DNA from 2 places in the Collibacillus ludicampi genome. Region 1 is predicted to be linked to the other one. Evidence: a T-box and tRNA genes for the amino acid it is inferred to sense, from the RefSeq annotation. Region 1 holds a T-box; the other holds one or more tRNA genes.

The links. The T-box of region 1 lies ahead of thrS (threonine--tRNA ligase). A T-box ahead of a tRNA ligase gene usually reads a tRNA of that ligase, here a tRNA-Thr.
Region 2: it encodes a tRNA-Thr, which carries the amino acid that the T-box ahead of thrS (threonine--tRNA ligase) is inferred to sense. The anticodon was not compared.

Annotation. Positions count from the first base shown of each region.
Region 1 covers NZ_BOQE01000001.1:2,771,172-2,775,380, reverse strand. Annotated here, with positions in the region: gene thrS (threonine--tRNA ligase) at 1-1,494, opposite strand, end outside; T-box leader at 1,610-1,827, opposite strand; gene ytxC (putative sporulation protein YtxC) at 1,857-2,753, opposite strand; gene DNHGIG_RS14075 (monovalent cation:proton antiporter family protein) at 2,904-4,209, opposite strand, start outside.
Region 2 covers NZ_BOQE01000001.1:3,900,038-3,904,246, forward strand. Annotated here, with positions in the region: gene DNHGIG_RS19825 (Asp23/Gls24 family envelope stress response protein) at 1-202, opposite strand, end outside; gene DNHGIG_RS19830 (Asp23/Gls24 family envelope stress response protein) at 199-504, opposite strand; gene DNHGIG_RS19835 (hypothetical protein) at 610-807, shown strand; gene DNHGIG_RS19840 (YlbF/YmcA family competence regulator) at 893-1,249, shown strand; gene DNHGIG_RS19845 (DUF1292 domain-containing protein) at 1,330-1,629, shown strand; tRNA gene DNHGIG_RS19850 (tRNA-Ser) at 1,666-1,759, opposite strand; tRNA gene DNHGIG_RS19855 (tRNA-Thr) at 1,768-1,843, opposite strand; tRNA gene DNHGIG_RS19860 (tRNA-Ser) at 1,856-1,948, opposite strand; tRNA gene DNHGIG_RS19865 (tRNA-Arg) at 1,954-2,028, opposite strand; gene DNHGIG_RS19870 (type 1 glutamine amidotransferase) at 2,198-2,941, opposite strand; gene DNHGIG_RS19875 (MurT ligase domain-containing protein) at 2,901-4,209, opposite strand, start outside.

The DNA.
Region 1 (4,209 bases):
ATCAAATTTCTCAGGCATTTGGAAATCCAGCTGGATCGTGCCGCATTGATGGGAACGCTTGAGCGAATCGCGCACATGAAAGTCGATCTTCGGACCATAGAAGGCGCCATCCCCTTCATTCACTTGATATTCCATGCCCCGCTTCTCCAATGTGTCGCGCAATGCGTTTGTAGCTAATTCCCACAGCTCATCCGAGCCCGTCGACTTTTCGGGACGTGTCGACAATTCCACGCTATACTCAAATCCGAATGTCTTGTACACCCGATCGATAAAATCCATGCACTGGAATACTTCTTGCTCGATTTGATCGGGACGCACGAAGATATGTGCATCATCTTGTGTAAATGCACGCACGCGCAACAATCCGTGCAGCGCTCCCGATAATTCATGGCGATGTACAAGCCCGAATTCACCCATTCGGATGGGGAGATCGCGATATGAGCGGAGTTGATGTTTGAATGTAATGCAATGTCCCGGGCAGTTCATCGGTTTCAGAGCGAAATCTCGTTCGTCCACATGAGTGAAATACATATTTTCTTTGTAGTGATCCCAGTGACCGGAACGTTCCCATAAGACGCGATCCATAATGATCGGTGTGCGCACTTCATCATATTCGTATTCATTCAGGAACTCACGTAAAAATTTCTCCAGTTCGTTTCGTAACGCCATCCCCTTCGGGAGATAAATAGGCATCCCAGGTGCCTCATCCGGAATGAAGAACAAGTCCAACTCGCGTCCCAGTCGGCGATGGTCACGTTTTTTCGCTTCTTCGATACGCTCTAAGTATTCGTCAAGCTCCGATTTTTTAGGAAAAGCGGTCGCGTAGATCCGGGTCAACATCTCATTTTCCGCGTCGCCGCGCCAATAAGCCCCCGCGATCGACAGAAGTTTGAATGCTTTGATTCGGCCTGTTGAAGGGAGGTGCGGGCCCCTGCAGAGATCGGTAAATTCTCCTTGATGATAAACAGTGATTACAGCATCATCCGGGAGTTCATGGATGATCTCGACTTTAAAGCGATCTTCGCGCTCTTTAAACATCTCTAGCGCTTGTTGCCGGGTGACCTCTTCTCTCCGGATCGCAAGATCTTCCTTCACGATCTTTTCCATTTCTTTTTCAATCAGCGGGAGATCGTCCGGGGTGAACGTTCTTCCGGAAAAATCGTAATAAAATCCGTCTTCAATCACGGGTCCGATGGCAAATTTCACTTCCGGCCAGAGACGGCTGACCGCTTGTGCCATGACATGAGCGGTCGAGTGCCGCATCGTCTCCAAACCTTCCGGGTCATTGAGTGTAAAAAGTTCGATCTTTGCGTCTTGCTCGATCGGAGTGTTCAGATCGACTAATTTGCCGTTCAGCGATCCGACGACCGCCTCTTTCTTTAAACGATTGGAAATCATCCCTGCAACATCAAGCAAGGTTGTTCCTGCTGGAATGGTTCGTTTTGAACCATCTTTCAGTTCAATCTGCACTTCTTTTTGTACATCCACAGACATGATCGTTCCTCCTTCTTGAAATAGACTGCCTTGAAAACTAGTGCTTGGGTGGGTGTATCGCTTTGCGCTTGGGTTCGATGACTAACAAAATAAAAAACACTCTCATCCCCGATCTTGCAGGGACGAAAGTGCTTGACTCCGTGGTTCCACCCCGATTCAGTCTGTTCGATGAACAGACCCTCGTTCCCATAACGGAGAGGCTCCGGCTTGACATTTCCTTCAAGCAGCTCAGAGGTGGTCTTCTATTCGCCTGATATCAAGAGCACTTCCAGCCAAGGTGCTCTCTCTCTGAGATATGTTTCGAATAGACGCTGTCCTCTTCATAGCTTTTACTCTTACTTTTCAACGAGATTATAAAAAATTCATTCCGGAAAAGTCAAGGGGAAAGACTCAAAATCCACCTCTTCGTCTGCATGGCAAAGTGTACAGCCCGGACAAAGTTGCGCTCGGTTCTCAAATATGTCAAACACCGTATCAACGATCAATGGAAGGCGAACACCCTGTTTCGAATGTACTCTTACCTTTAAGGGAGCCAACTGAATCAATGAGGAAATCACCAGATCATCAAAATGAAGCTCATGTTCCCAGTTACCTAGGGAATAGGATTGCCATTCAAATTCTCGTATAGGATTTCCATCCGAGTCGATGAACTGGACACCTTTTTGTCCATAGAGAAGGTGGATCAAGGGAAGGCACGATGTCTGCATATCAAGAAAATAACGGATTAACTGGATAAATTCCCGATATTCCTGATCCATCAAGTATTCATCAATCGCTTGTTCGATCGCGCGATATCTGTCTTTTTCAAACTCTCGCAGACGGAAACGAACAAATCCTTCGACAAGAAATGTCCGATTATGTATCAAATAGTCGGCTATACACGCTTCAAGCTCTTGATTACGTAATATTTCTTTTCCATCACGAGGGTGATTGCGTAAGAATTGAATGCCACGATCCGCCAGGAAGGCGACTTCATCCGCCGTGTAATAATCATATTCCTTTTCGATGATATGTTGTAACAGATCACGTTCCCAAACTTCCGTCAGAAAACGGGTGAGGGATTGTGCCAAGAAAAGGGGAACCGTTTCGTCTTCTCGTTCCACTTTTTCGATGCGATATGTAAGGTACGGAAATTTGCCGCGAACATGAAACCCTTTAATAACAGATCCGCCGCGTTCCCGGAGTTTATCCAATGATTCTTCAAGATAATCCGCCAATACATCGATATATTTCATGGTACCAATCGAAACAGCGTACACGTTCTCACTCCTTTTTCGCAGACACGTTCACTTTGCACATCCCGTACCTCTCGTATTGTTACCCAGTATATGTCGATGTTAGAATCTCTATACCTGTAACAAGAGACAGCCGCGAGCTGATGGCTGTCCCTTTGTTTAGACTGAAAAGTTTCATTCCAATTCCTGTTTTATCTCAACGATATTTTCCAAACTTCCACTGATTAAAAGACGATCGCCTAAGTGCAACCGGGTATCACCATGAGGGATCATGAAGGAATCCATTCGGTAAATCCGCAGGATGAGAGCATCCCCCAGGAACGACAGCTGATGAAGCGGAACATGATGATATTTATAATTTTTGACAACCACTTCTTGAATGGAACCGTCTGGCTGGGAAAACAACCTGACTGCACTTGGATGCTCCACCATCGCTTTTAACAATGTCCAAACGGAATACATGGTTGAAAATATCGTTATCTTTTCTCCAGTCACGGACTCTTGCAATTCCGGATTCTCAACGCGCACAACAACCTGCTCCGTTCCTTCTTGTAAGGCATGATGACCGATCTCTACATTACGGCGATCATCCTCTGATGCAACAACAATTACATCCGCTTGAAAAACATCATGATCGTGTAAAATTGATGGATCTAAGGACGGAAGTTCAACGAAAGGGATTTTTTTAAATATTTCCCTGCGTTCCTTTATTATTCCTTGATCACATTCGGAAAAGACAGTGACCTGAAATCCCTCCGTTTGTAAACGAAGAGCGACAGGTAATGTAATCGTGTTGGCTCCAATAATGGATATCTTCTTCTTCCTTCCTTCTTTCTTTGGGTAGATTCGATTAAAAAGGATAGGAGAAATAAAACTGGTGATCACCGCGACCAGAATGAGTGCATTTTTTAACTCGTCTTTTATTAAGCCAAGGTCGTGTGCAACGGTGGCGGCTGCAATGACCAGACTGAGCGTTGATGTTAGCAAGACCCCGGCGCCGATCGTTTCTCGCCAGGGATACCACCGACGTAAGATGAGAATCGGAAGCATTTTGGAGATCAATAATACGATTAACAAGACAGGGATTAACATAATCATGGATGGTTGCGCGAAAATTTGCCTGATATCTAGCTTTACGCCAACCATAACGAAAAAAATAGGGATCAGAAATCCATACCCGAAAGAATCCAGTTGATGGAGAAACTCTTTTCTTGGAGATAGCAAAGAGACAATCACACCGGCAAGAAAAGCACCAAGAATATTTTGCGCGCCGAAGGATTCGGATAATACCACAAACAAGAGGATAAGAGCAAAAACAGCTCGTGTGCCTAATTGAATCGTCCCTTTTCTCAGACGGGAGAACAATTGCCTCCTTGAATAATAGCGAAATACATAATACGAAGCGACGACAACAGCAAAAAAGGCTAAAAGCATGATGACTTTGTTGACATCATGTGCAAGAAGCGAAATATAAACAGAC
Region 2 (4,209 bases), 1.1 Mb from region 1:
GTTCATCGTTCAAGAAAATCGCCCTTTTTACCGACGCCATCTTTGTAAGCTCGTATTTTCCCGAATATCCCGCCGCGTATTGGCCGTCAACAATGAATAATCCGTCGTCAATAATCGCTCGGATCCCTCGTTCCCTGGCGATTTGTAATGCATGATGACTTTTTCCCGTACCGCTTTCCCCGATCAATGCGTATACCTTCATGATTTCATACCTCCAGTTCCTCGGGAATGATCGATTCCCGCCACGAAAACGTCTATGGAACGAACGTTTAATCGTGTAACCTGCTTCATCTCTTCTCCAATTTTTTTACGGATTGTTTTAACGATTTCAGGAATTGATGAACCATAACAGATTGCCACAGACAACTCAATTTCTATCTCTTGATTATTCCGCCTGACAGACACCGTTCTCTTAATTTTGGCTTCCTTAATTTCCGTGAAGACACGTTGAATGACGCTTCGGATCGCTTTGTTCGAGAAAGTGACACACGTTTTCGCATTCATCTGTGAATCTCCCGTCCCTTATATTTTTTCGAACGAATGGTCGAATCGTATGTTTTACGTTATACTAAAATTAACTTCCAAAGACCGTTTCAAAGGAGGAAAAGCATGAGACGCGAAACCCGTTATTTCTTTTTTACACTGATCTTTGTTCTTATTATTGCAGGTCTTGTTTCACAAAACTATACATTTCTAGGTATAACTTTTCTCCTCGGAATTTTGATCGGTGGGATCGTCGATACGTACGATAACCGTCGTGATGAGAAACATAAACATGTGAACCGGAATTTTAATTACCATCATTAAGCGCATATGTAAGCCCCCGTCTCTTCTATAACGGGGGCTTTGTGTTATACTTTCGGTAGAAAGTAACAGGAAGGAGAATGTCATCGTGTTAGATCGCAATGAAATTTGGGCACAAGCGGCTGAACTCGGTCAATTGATTTCCGAATCTCCAGTCGTTCTCGCATATAAGGAAGCGAAAGAGACGATGGAAAGTCATCCGGAGATCAAACATCTTCTTTCCAAATTGCGTGACATGCAGGAGCAATATGAGCGACTCTCCACATACAGTACGGGTCCTCATTTGAAATCCCTTGAAGAAAGTATGAAAGAAACGATCGCTAAACTGGATGAATATCCGGAAGTGCAAAATTTCCGCAAGAGAACGCATGAAGTGGATCAGCTGCTAAAAGCGGTCACTGATGTACTTTCCACCAGTGTAACTGAACGTGTGAGCCAGGAGTGAAGCATTCACATTTGACAGTCTCTTTTTCCTGTTGTATAATTTAGCACATTGACTTTACTAAGAGATGAGGGTTGCTGGCAATGACAGATCATAATCACATCCATGATGAAAATTGCAATCACGACCATGAACACGATGTGGTCATACTTACAGACGATGAGGGAAATGACCATGAGTTTATAATCGTTGAAGTCATGGAAATGGAAGATAAACATTATGCAGTTCTCGTTCCTCACGATGACGAAGATGGCGAAGGAATTATCATGCGCGTCGAGGAAGACGGGAATGGTGAGGAATATCTTGTTGACATCGAAGACGACGAAGAATGGCAACGCGTCGTTTCCGCATACGAGAAGTTTCTTGATGAACATAGCGAGTAATAAAAAAACCGAGGCTGAATGCCTCGGTTTTTTTATTGGCGGAGTGAGAGGGATTCGAACCCTCGATACGGGTTATCCCCGTATACTCGCTTAGCAGGCGAGCGCCTTCGACCTACTCGGCCATCACTCCTAAACGAGTGGAGCCACCTGCCGGGCTCGAACCGGCGACCTGCTCATTACGAGTGAGCCGCTCTGCCAACTGAGCTAAGGTGGCAGATGGATAACATGGCGGAGAGAGAGGGATTCGAACCCTCGAGGCGCGTTATCCACGCCTACACGATTTCCAATCGTGCTCCTTCGACCACTCGGACATCTCTCCAAACATGGTGCGCCTACCAGGAATCGAACCTGGGCACCCGGTTCCGGAGACCGGCGCTCTATCCTCTGAGCTATAGGCGCCTGACGAAGACATGTTTTAATATAGCATGTTCGTCTGTACCTTTCAAAGAGGATATGATCCCATTTTAAAACAAAAATCTCGTTCATTTATTTATGTCTAATTCTCGCTTCATCTATCATGCAAAAAAAGCCTCTCGTGCAAAAATACGCACGGGAGGCTATCCTATCATCATACTCGTACCGTTTGGCTGTATTTTTCAATGATCTGCTGATGTGCACGCATTTCCCAAGTATCATCAAGCGGAATGAGTACCGGATCTTCCGTATGACGATACAGGGCTAAGCGCAGGAGAAAATCTGCAAAATGGGGATTTTTCGATAAGAGCGGGCCGTGCATATACGTACCGAAAACCGTCCCTTGTGCCACGCCCTCGAACCGATCTTCTCCGTTATTCCCGAAACCGTTTGTCATCACCGCTAGCGGTTTAACCCCTTCACCCAGGTACGTCCTTCCCGAATGATTCTCATAGCCGACGATCGTGTTCCCTGCAAGCCCTTCGATTTGCAAGTTCCCGATCGTATTCCCGACCAATCGCTTCGTTCCACCGACCGTAAAGAAGTCGACGAGACCGAGACCTTCGATCCTTTTTCCCCCGATCGTTTCAAAATAGCGTCCTAACAACTGATAGCTGCCACAAATCGTGAGAATCACCGTTCCCTCGGCGATCGCTTTTTCAAAAGCGGAACGTCTTCTCAATAAATCATCAGCGACTATCGATTGCTCTCTGTCCTCTCCCCCGCCGGAGAATAGAATATCATATTCGCTTAAGTCGGCCGTATCGCCGATCGAGATCGCTTTGACCTCGACGTCAAATCCCCGCCACTCGGCTCTCCTCTTTAGTACGGTTACATTTCCACGATCGCTGTACACCTCAAGCAGATCCGGGTACAGATGCGCGATTTTTAGCTTCAACTTCAATCCTTCCCTTCGCAAGCAAATGATCTCTGATCGCATAGAGTGATGTATACGTTGAAAGGATGTATAATAAATGTCCCTCAGGAAGTTCAGCGAGCGCATGATCGACTGTGCGGATATCGCCTTCCATCACTTCCGTTATATCACCGAATCCGGCGTATTTTAAACGCACGCCCATATCGAATGCGCGCGTCCCCGTCGCCCAAATCCGTTGCAAACGGCTCATCTTGCGGAGTTTCTCGATATTCGTGTCCCAAATCCACGATACATCCGTACCGTCAGCATAATGGTCATTCAGAACGACGACGAGGTGAGCGGGACGCGTTTCCTGTTGGACTACCGACAAAACCTGATTAAAACCGGTTGGATTCTTAACAAGCGTCAACATAACATGTTTCCCTGCAATATTCATTCTCTCCATACGTCCCAAGCCGGTCGCCATAGACGACATTTCTTCCCGCAGAACCTCTCGCTTCACGCCCATGAGATTCGCTGCCGTAATCGCCGCCAAGGCGTTGTAAACGTTATACAGCGCAGGAGAATTGATGCGGCCAACATCCCCTTTTAATTCAAAGAGAATGCCCTCTTCATGCAGACGCACGCGTTCCGCCGCATAATCCGGATTCGCACGCTGAAAACCGCATGTCAAGCATCTATAAAACCCCAATTGCCCATAATGATATTGCGTATAGTGGAGGGGAGAACTGCATGTCCGACAAAACTTTCCGTCTTTCACCTCGTTATGATCCTCCGCAGAGAAATCACTTGAATTAATTCCGTACCAGATCACACGTTTTCCTTCCGGAGCGATGGAAGAAACGAGAGGGTCATCCGCGTTCAGGATGAGCATCGTATGATCGGGTGCTTTTTTCAAAGCGTTTCCTACCAATTCTACAACCGTGTCCACTTCCCCATAGCGATCCATTTGATCGCGGAAAAAGTTTGTCACGACCACAGCATTCGGATGGAGCGGTTGTATGACTTTTCCGATCGTTGCTTCATCGACTTCCAGCACGACGGCTTGTCCATCTGCCGCTTTGCCTTTGTAGCCATCGAGGAATGTTGTTACAATCCCTTGAATCAAATTGGCGCCAAGGCTGTTGGAAATGATCGCACGTCCATCTTTGCGTAAAAAATGGGTTAACAGGTTACTCGTCGTGGTTTTCCCGTTCGTTCCTGTGATTAAGACGACATTACCGTTCAGTTTGCTGCCAAAATGCGAGAGGATATCCGGACAAATGCGCAGGGCAATCGCTCCCGGCAGT